Regions from separate parts of the Alicyclobacillus sp. CIJ1 genome, predicted to be linked through region 2. Evidence: riboswitches for the same ligand, from Rfam matches in the RefSeq annotation. Region 2 holds a riboswitch; the other holds the start of a gene.
The links. A riboswitch is a leader RNA that binds a small molecule or an ion and turns the genes downstream of it on or off. The one in region 2 is predicted to bind cyclic di-AMP.
Positions count from the first base shown of each region.

Region 1: linked by a shared signal. The riboswitch ahead of AC27E8_RS08255 (cell wall hydrolase) and the one ahead of AC27E8_RS14255 (C40 family peptidase) in region 2 are both predicted to bind cyclic di-AMP.

Region 1 covers NZ_BAAJPH010000103.1:132,144-136,501, reverse strand. Annotated here, with positions in the region: gene dprA (DNA-processing protein DprA) at 1-1,071, shown strand, start outside; gene AC27E8_RS08260 (L,D-transpeptidase) at 1,143-2,045, shown strand; cyclic di-AMP (ydaO/yuaA leader) riboswitch at 2,124-2,265, shown strand; gene AC27E8_RS08255 (cell wall hydrolase) at 2,271-3,056, shown strand; gene AC27E8_RS08250 (MYG1 family protein) at 3,142-4,029, opposite strand; gene topA (type I DNA topoisomerase) at 4,280-4,358, shown strand, end outside.
Region 2 covers NZ_BAAJPH010000143.1:240,744-245,101, forward strand. Annotated here, with positions in the region: gene AC27E8_RS14235 (divergent PAP2 family protein) at 1-183, shown strand, start outside; gene AC27E8_RS14240 (NUDIX domain-containing protein) at 185-661, shown strand; gene AC27E8_RS14245 (DUF86 domain-containing protein) at 666-1,097, shown strand; gene AC27E8_RS14250 (3D domain-containing protein) at 1,094-1,531, opposite strand; gene AC27E8_RS14255 (C40 family peptidase) at 1,732-2,274, opposite strand; cyclic di-AMP (ydaO/yuaA leader) riboswitch at 2,274-2,418, opposite strand; gene AC27E8_RS14260 (hypothetical protein) at 2,700-3,530, opposite strand; gene AC27E8_RS14265 (YfmQ family protein) at 3,624-4,070, opposite strand; tRNA gene AC27E8_RS14270 (tRNA-Gly) at 4,261-4,335, shown strand.

The sequences.
Region 1 (4,358 bases), on a different contig from region 2:
TCCTTGTGTCCGGGGCTCGCGCCAAGCACGTTGCGGCGCTTGGTGCGGGCATTCGGCGGAATTCGCGCGTTTCACGAGGCGCGGATCGCGGACTGGGTTGCTTGTGGAGGTCTGGACGCAGCGCAGGCAAGTCGGCTGGACGCCTGGCGCCGCGCAGAACCGTCGGCTTATCGGATCAAGTCCCAATTGGAACACCGCGGCATTTGGGTACTCGTGCACGGGGCGGACGGTTATCCACGCCGTTTGTTAGACCTTCCGGACCCACCACTGGTATTGTTCGTTCGAGGGAGAAAGGAATGTCTCTCTCCTGAGCGAGTGGTCTTCGGAATGGTCGGGACCCGGCGGATGACCAGTTACGGCATGGAAGCGGCGCGGTGGATTGCAGGCGAGATTGCGCGGCGGGGTGCGGTGGTCGTGTCGGGACTTGCTATAGGCATCGACGCCACTGCGCACGCCGCGGCTCTTGAGGTGGGAGGCGACACCGTCAGCGTGTTGGGATGCGGGATCGACCGCTGCTATCCGCCGTCGAACCGGCGACTCTACCATCAAATCGCGTCCACCGGTACCCTCGTCAGCGAATATCCGCCCGGTACCCCCGTCCGCAAACATCACTTTCCTGAGCGCAACCGATTGATTGCGGCGTTGAGTCAAGCGGTCATCGTCGTCCAGGCCGGTGACCGAAGCGGTGCGCTCATCACGGCCCAGTGCGCGCTCGATCTGGGGCGCGACGTCTATGCCGTTCCCGGCCCCATCACGTCGCGGGCCAGTCGGGGTGTCAACCGTCTGCTTTTCGACGGGGCCATCCCGCTCGTGGATCCCCATGATCTGTTTCCGGAGCAGACGGACGTCGAGAACGGAGGACCCCAGAAGGTGCCTGCGCACCTCGAGCCCTGCTATCAGGCGCTCGCACGGCATCAGCCCATTCGCGCGGGTGAGCTCGCCGCCGTCGCCCATCTCGACCTCGGGTATGTCTTCGGCGCGCTTCTCGAGATGGAACTCGCTTCGATGGTCACGCGCCACCCAGATGGAACGTATCACATTCGGCCGAACCGAGCGCCGTCCGGCTCATAAGCCAATCAATGGAATACTCTTCGTGCGTCCCATCGTCCATCCTACATGAGGAAGGTGGGAGGACGATGAGCATGAAGGGGCGTCGCAGTGTATTCGTGGCCTTGGCTCGCATCTTCGCGGTGAGCGCATCGGCCCTCCTGAGCATGTGGGCGAACGAACCTCATTGCGCGGGCGCCACACCCGACTTGATGAATGATGCTCAGCCTGGGATGCGGAGTTTCACCGGCCCTCCGACGTCTTTGGTCTGGACAGTGGGCGATCGCGGCGAACCGATTTGGAGCTTGCACGTTGTCCTTAGTGAACTCGGCTATCTCCCGTGCAGGTATCACGCGATCCTACCGACCGAGCGCCTCTATCCTCAGGACTGGGGTCGCGTTCCAATCGGCTATTGGACGTGGAATTCGCCCAATGTCCCCATCGAACTTGAACGGACGTGGAATCCGGAGCAGTACACAGAGATCACGAAGGGCGCGGTGATGCAATTCGAGGCCGATCACGGCCTTCGTGTGGATGGGTACACCGGACCTCGTGTTCGTCGGACACTCGAACTCGCATGGGCGTTAGGTCTCACGGCAACCCATCCGTATCGGATGGTGTTGGTCGACCAATCGCTCCCTGAGCGGCTTCGCGTATGGGAAGATGGACGTGGCGTCGTCTTTGAAACGCCGTGCAGCACCGGCCTGCCGGCCACCCCGACTCAATCCGGGATTCACGCCATCTTTCTGCGAAACCGAGAACAGACGATGCAAGGAATCGGCCCAAGCGGCCGGCCTTACCGAGTGGAGCATGTGCCGTACGTGAGCTTCTTCTATGGAGAACAGGCCATCCACGGCTTCCCGCGTCAGACGTACGGCAAGCCACAGAGCGCTGGCTGCGTGGAGCTTCCGATTCGAGCGGCCAAGCACGTCTGGGAACTCACGGGATATGGCACACTGGTCGCGATTTCGCCGAACACGATGCGTGGAACCGAGTAGATCCATCGGTTAGAAGCACCTCAGATGTCAACAAGTTTGGGTTTTCTCCGGTCGTACAGGCTGATATGATGGTCGCCGTCCAAGACTTTGCCGAATCGCGCAAGGGCGCGTACGGGGGACTGAAGGCCTTTGGCCTTGGGGTGAATCGCGCCGAGGGGCGCGAAGGGGACTCGTTACCCGAACCCGACAACTAACCTCGGAGGCGTAAACGAGAGGATGGATGACATGCCGTTTCGAACTTGGATCGCAGGGTGTGCCATGGTCGCGACCGCGGCACTCAGTGTGTCGAACGCCTCTGCGGAGACCGTCACCGTAGAGCCAGGGCAGTCGCTGTGGACGATTGCGCACTCGCACGGCCTGCCTGTGCAGCTTGTGGAGGCCGCAAATCCGGACGTCAACCCGCAGAATCTGCAGATCGGCAGTTCCGTAAAGGTTCCCCATGTCGAAAACGTCACGGTCAAACGAGGAGACACGCTGTTTCTCCTTGGGAAGCGATTTGGCGTTTCGACCAGCGAAATGTTAGCCGCCAATCCCGCCGTGAATCCCTTAAATCTCCAGGTTGGATCCACGGTCCGTGTGCCGGTCGGCCTATCTCGGTCTTCGCACGTCCCTCAGGCCCATGTTGCCGCATCCACCTCCGCGACAAGCAGCGAACTCTACTGGTTGGAGCACGTCATTCACGCGGAAGCCGGAGGAGAGCCACTTCAGGCGCAGATCGCTGTCGGCGACGTCATCATGCATCGAATTCAAGCGGGTGGATACGGGAACACGGTGCAGCAGGTCGTTTTTCAAGTGAGCGACGGTCACTATCAGTTTGAAAGTGTCGCGAACGGTTATATCTATTCGCAACCCGACGCGCAGAATGTCCAGGCTGCACTCGACGTCCTGAACGGTGACGATGTCGTCCCAGGGGCGCTTGTGTTCTACAATCCTTCCGAGACGCCTTCTGGAAGCTGGGTTTGGAGTCAGCCTGTGGTTAGCAAGATTGGTCACCTCGTCTTTGCGAAGTGAGCAGCGGCACACGTTGCCCAAAAGAGCCAGGTTCGGTTCACTACCGAACTCTGGCTCTCCATTTTCTTCGGATTGCATCGCGGCCTCAGGGATTCGATGGTTCGGCCGCCAACGCTTCTTCCGCCATCTGCAGGATGCCGTCCAGCGTCTCTGCGCCCGCGATGAATCGCGCGGGGTGGCAAAACACCGCATCTTCGACGCCGCAAATGGATACAAGCTCCTCGCCTTCTTTGCCCGCCCATTCGCTCGGCAAAGGCTTGCGAGCTTCGAATGTCCCGGGACCTTTGGGCACAACCTGAAGGCGATATTGGCCGGTCTTATCCGGAAAGGCGACATAGAGCACTTCGCCAGCGGGGTCCATTTCGAGCAGAGTTTCTGTCCAGGGGCAACAGGTTGGCAAGACCAAAAGCGCAGGCTCCTTGCGAGCCGCATAAGCCGCTTTCACAATCTCCGTCGCCTGAATTCGGCTGATCTCGTGGTTCGCGTAGTTCATGAGAATCTGCGTAGCAAAGTCTAAAGCTCGCTCGAAGGCTCGGTTTTCGTCCTCCTGCGAATTCCACGGCGGATTGAAGGAACTCACGAGCTCCGAGATTCCCTTGATTCGCATGTCCCGCTCTAGGTCGATTCCATTGTCGATCGCGTCGATAGCCTGAAAGAGTTTGTCGTCGATGTTGCTGGATATCAGCGCTCGATCCTCTTCCCGCTCCACACCAAGGGATTCCAGAAATCGGTCGCCAAAATCGCGCCAGATGAGGCCGGCGGAAGCGTAGGGAATGCCGTTCGGGCGATGTACCTTTTGCACGCTGTGGTGATCGTAAGGGCCGCCGCCGACGTCGACGACGAGATCGCATTGCGCCAGCACCGATTTATTTCGGGTGCGGACGATGCGGGCGTCTGGATAAATCGCTTTGAGTATCGCGACGGCGAACACTTCATCGGCATGGAACTTTCCATGGTGCGTACCTATTTTCATAAGGATATGAACCACCTTGCCAACGGATGGACGGCGCGATCCGCCTTTGCCTTCACGTTACCATTCACGAAGTGGACAGCACAACTGGAACTTTCGCTCCATCTGTCCAGGACGAAACGGCGCGCGCACGCAAGCTGCGCAAAGTGAGGGACGGCGCGTCCACCGTTTGCAAAGGAAAGGATCCCGGTGATAATATGGTTTGAACCAAGGACAGGGTTTGCCAAGGCTGCGACGAATGGAGGATCGTGGCGTGTCAGACTATCTGGTCATCGTCGAGTCGCCTGCCAAGGCGAAGACGATTGGGAAGTATCTGGGGAGCAAGTACACAG
Region 2 (4,358 bases):
GGCGAGCACGCCGTCCTTTTGAACCGCATCGCGATGGAATTCTCCCAGCGGTCGGAGTCGGCCGTCGCAGGGCAGGCCGAAGGCGAACGCCTCAAGGAGATCCTCGGGCACGAACCGGCCGAGATCGTCGTGGGCGGCCTGATTGGCCTCGCTATCGGCATTGTGTTTGGCAGGTGGTGGTAACGTGGAGGGCGAGGGGTTTGCGCCAGCCAAGCATCTGACCTTCGATCCCGCCCTGCGCGATCCCGCGCCGCACTCGGTGCTCGTGTTTGCGAGGCTGTTCGACGGCTGCGTGTGGGTTCGCCATCACGCGCGGGGCTGGGAGCTTCCCGGGGGCAAGGTGGAACCGGGTGAGACGCCGGACGCCGCAGCGCGGCGCGAAGCGTTTGAAGAGGCGGGCGCTCTGCTCGAGAACCTCGCCTGGATTGCCCAGTACACCATTGTCCTGCGCGACGGCTCCGAGGCGAGCAAATGGGTGTATCTCGCCGACGTGCACGACGTGAAGGCTCGGCCCGCGACGTCGGAGACCACGGCGGTGCGCCTCGTGCCTTGGATTTTGGGTCTACAAGGGTTCCCTTGCACCGATCGCAGCCCGATTGTTCAGGATGACGTATTCGCGAGGCTTTTTTCCGACGTTGCCTCGCGTTTTCAAGTGAGGTGAGACGGTGTTTCTGACGAAGGATCATAAGCGGCAAATTGAGGCGTGGCTCGAAGCCCTCAGCGCTCGGGCCGCGTGGTTGGGGGAATTGGCCGAGCGAGAGGACGCGTGGGAAGAAGATCTCACGTGGCGGCTCGCCGCCGAGCGCGCGCTGTGGACCAGCGTCGAGTACGTCACCGACATCGCGTCGCTCATCATCGACGCGCTTGTGATGCGCGATCCCGGCGGCTACGCCGATATCGTCAAAGTCCTCGTCGAGGAAGAGGTCCTCGACGCTCGGTGGTTCGATGTCTTCACCGGCGTGATCGACTTCCGATCTCGCCTGCTTCGCGATCACGCCCGCATCACGCCGAAGGACGTGCGCGAGGCCGTCTCGCGCTACGCGGATCTGTTCGCTCCCTTCATGGACCAGATTCGCGAGTTTTTGCGCAACCACTAGACGTCGTCGAGATCGTCCGGGATGTACACGGTCACCCGGCAGTTGCGCTTCACCCCAAACTGCAAGGCATGTTTCCGCGACGGCATGAGCACGTCGATGTGATGGCCTCGAATGGCACCTCCCGTGTCTTCCGCGATTCGCCAGCCCACGCCCTCGATATAGAGCAGGCTGCCGTAAGGGATCACCGCCGGATCGACGGCAACGGTCCGTCCGATCACGGCGGGCCGCCCGGTGCTCGTCACTCCGAAGCCGGGATCGCCAGGGTCCTTTCCGGTGGAGAAGCGATCCAGGTTGTAGGCCGTGACGACAAACGTGTCGGTGAGCTTCCGACACCGGCGAATGTCGTAGCTGCGGCCGAACACCGTGATGGCCTCCGGCTCGGATCGCCACGACACCGACTGCGCGTGGGCGGTCGCGTGCGCCTGCTTCGCCACCGTCGTTCCGCGCGCCGGCGCGGCGCTCGAGCACCAACAAGCGGCTGCACAGACGAGTGTGAGGCACATACCTATGCATCGGGATCGGTTCATGGTTGTAAGATGTGCATAGAAGGGCAAATTATGCAACGCAAGGGGGGCTATAGAATGGATGGGCCCGGCCGAAGCGGATGGTGCCAGCGGCCGGGCGACTTTAGGGTTCAAGTGTACATTTGTCGAACAGCCGACAGGTGCCGATACCAGTACGATCCCGGCCGCACGCTGAGGAAGCCGACGCGTCCGAGCCCGCCGCCGCACTGGATCATTTCTCCATTGCCCGCGTAAATCCCGACATGCCCGCCGTCGTCGAAGATGAGCAGGTCGCCAGGCTTCAGGTCGCTGTACGGGACGCGCCAGCCTACTTCGAGGTATTGAAGGCGTGACGAGGTCGTAAAGCGATACCCGAGAGCGTGGTGATAGACGTACTCCACAAAGTTCGAGCAGTCAAATCCGTACTGACCGCGGTCTTCGTTGTGCCCCCAGATGTAGGGCGTGCCGATCTTGCTTTCGGCCACTTCCAGGACCGCCTGCGTTTTCTGTTGGTAAGACGCGTTTTCTGAAGCGAGAGGTCGAATGGACGGATCGAGATGAACCCCAGGGGGCAACGAAGTTTGCGCGAGGGCTGTGCAGCCGCCCATGGTCAGCGTTGCAAGAGTGGCGGCCGTCGCGGCAATCGCTCCAAGGGACGTTCGTTTCGGCAGCATGCTTCTCCTCCTGTAGCCTCCGAGGTTAGTTGACGGGTTCGGGTGGAAGAGTCCCCCTATGCGCACGAGGCGCAATTCACCCCTGGGCGTCAAGCCCGCTTGTCCCCCGTACCTGCGTTTCGCAGGATTCGGCGTAATCTTGGTGTGAGTGGTGCACTGAAAGCGTAACAGGAAGCGCAAGCTCATTCATTACGAGAATCATGGATCGGGCGGAGGATGAATGCCTTAAAAGGAAGAGCCACAGGTAAATTGGTTTCTTCGATACGGTTCCTTGTGGAAAGTCAAAGGGTGATCTTGGAGCTTGGGAACTTCACGGAACTCCGCGGAACATCATCAAGCGACCGACGCGAAGGGACATCGGGACACCATCCGGGGGCCAAAGCAAAGGCCCCGACTCGACATCGGGGCCGTGGAGGAACTGCACTTCACGCGTTGGAAGCCGTATTGGAACCGGTTGTCGACGATGTCGGTTGCCCGCCTGGCAGATGGGCGCCTGAAGGATGGGGGAGCGTGCCGTTGACCCAGTCCGTGATCCACGTGTCGATCCGCCCCAATATCGCCTGCGCCTCGCTCGCGGTGATCTTTCCATTGGAAACGGCTTTTTGGATGTCGGCTTGCGCCGCATTCTCGAGGTCGGAGATGAGCGTCGACGTGGAGACGCCCTGTGCCGCAGCTATCTCGGCGAGGGTTTGCCCCTTACGCAAATCGGCGATGAGCGACGAGGTCGACAGGTGCAAGTCCTGCGCGGCAGTCGCAATCAATTCTCGGCGCCACACGCCGGCTCCGCGCGGACGCATCTTGTCCCATCCAGTCGGCCACTTTCCGTTCATCCACGCTTGAATGGCGAGATCCACCTTCGATTCGATTTTCGAAGCTTGTGCGCTCGTGAGGGTTCCGTTCGCAACGTCGGCTTGAATGTCTGACTGGGCCTTGCTTTCGAGATTCGAGATAAGCGTGGACGTAGAGATGCCCGCTTGCGCGGCGAGCTGTTCCATCGTCTTGCCTTCTCGCAAGTCCTGGCGAAGAGCGGTTGGGGTGAGATGGAGTTCCTGTGCCGCTTCGCTCACAAGGTCTTGCCTCAGCGTGCGCAAGATTTGACGATCCGCGCGCATCGGCGATCCCGATTGCTCGCTGGCTGCGCGCACAGATTCGTGACCGCGGTCAACCGCTGCAAAGACCACACCGCCGCCCGCGGCGAGGGTCGACAGAACAGCGGCCGAACCAACAAGGGCCTTCCGATGCAGGAACATTGGCATCGTTGCCACCTCCGTACCGAAACTGGAATAAGCGCGGTACGGTTGTAACCTAACACACCATGCTTGAAATCCGCTTGAAGCTCGGCTCGTGCCTCAGCTCACCCACCAGGGATCCCGGACGCAGGATTGGAGCACCATCTCCAACTGCTGAGATGACACGCGGTAGGGAACGTTCTTTTTCCGCTTGTGCCGGACCATTTGGACCATGCCGTCCCCGTAGAGGTACGCGGTGAACTCATACATCCGCTTACCCTCTTTGACGCGGATAAAAATCGGATTATAGTTGAGTTCGGGGATCATCCCCCGCTCAAACAGGAAATCTGCCTGGTTAAATGCGTGAAGAAACCGGTCGCGATCACGTCCACGTAGTTCCGTTCCGTACACGTTGACCGATGTCACACGGGAGACATCAAACGTTGGATGGATGGACAGCGACGAAACGAGTCGGTTGACCCATATGCTTGGCGGTGTCAGTGCAAAGGCCAGAATGGGGAACACGACGGCGGCAGCATATACAACCCACTGCGGAATGGCTGGCAACCCGGATCTCCCCTTGTTGATGAACTCGCCTTGACGATATTATAGCGCTCGGGGCGCGGCCATTTGTATCGAAATTTCCGGGACCGGCGCTCACCTTTGTGACGTTTTGTGGAGTTGTAGAGCGCCTGGAGGAGTTGACACGCGTCTCAACGTCGATGTAAAGTATAGCTGCGTTCGGACGTGGACATATGCGGAAGTAGCTCAGGGGTAGAGCATCGCCTTGCCAAGGCGAGGGTCGCGGGTTCGAATCCCGTCTTCCGCTCCATTTGGAGGGGAGGTTTGGCCTCT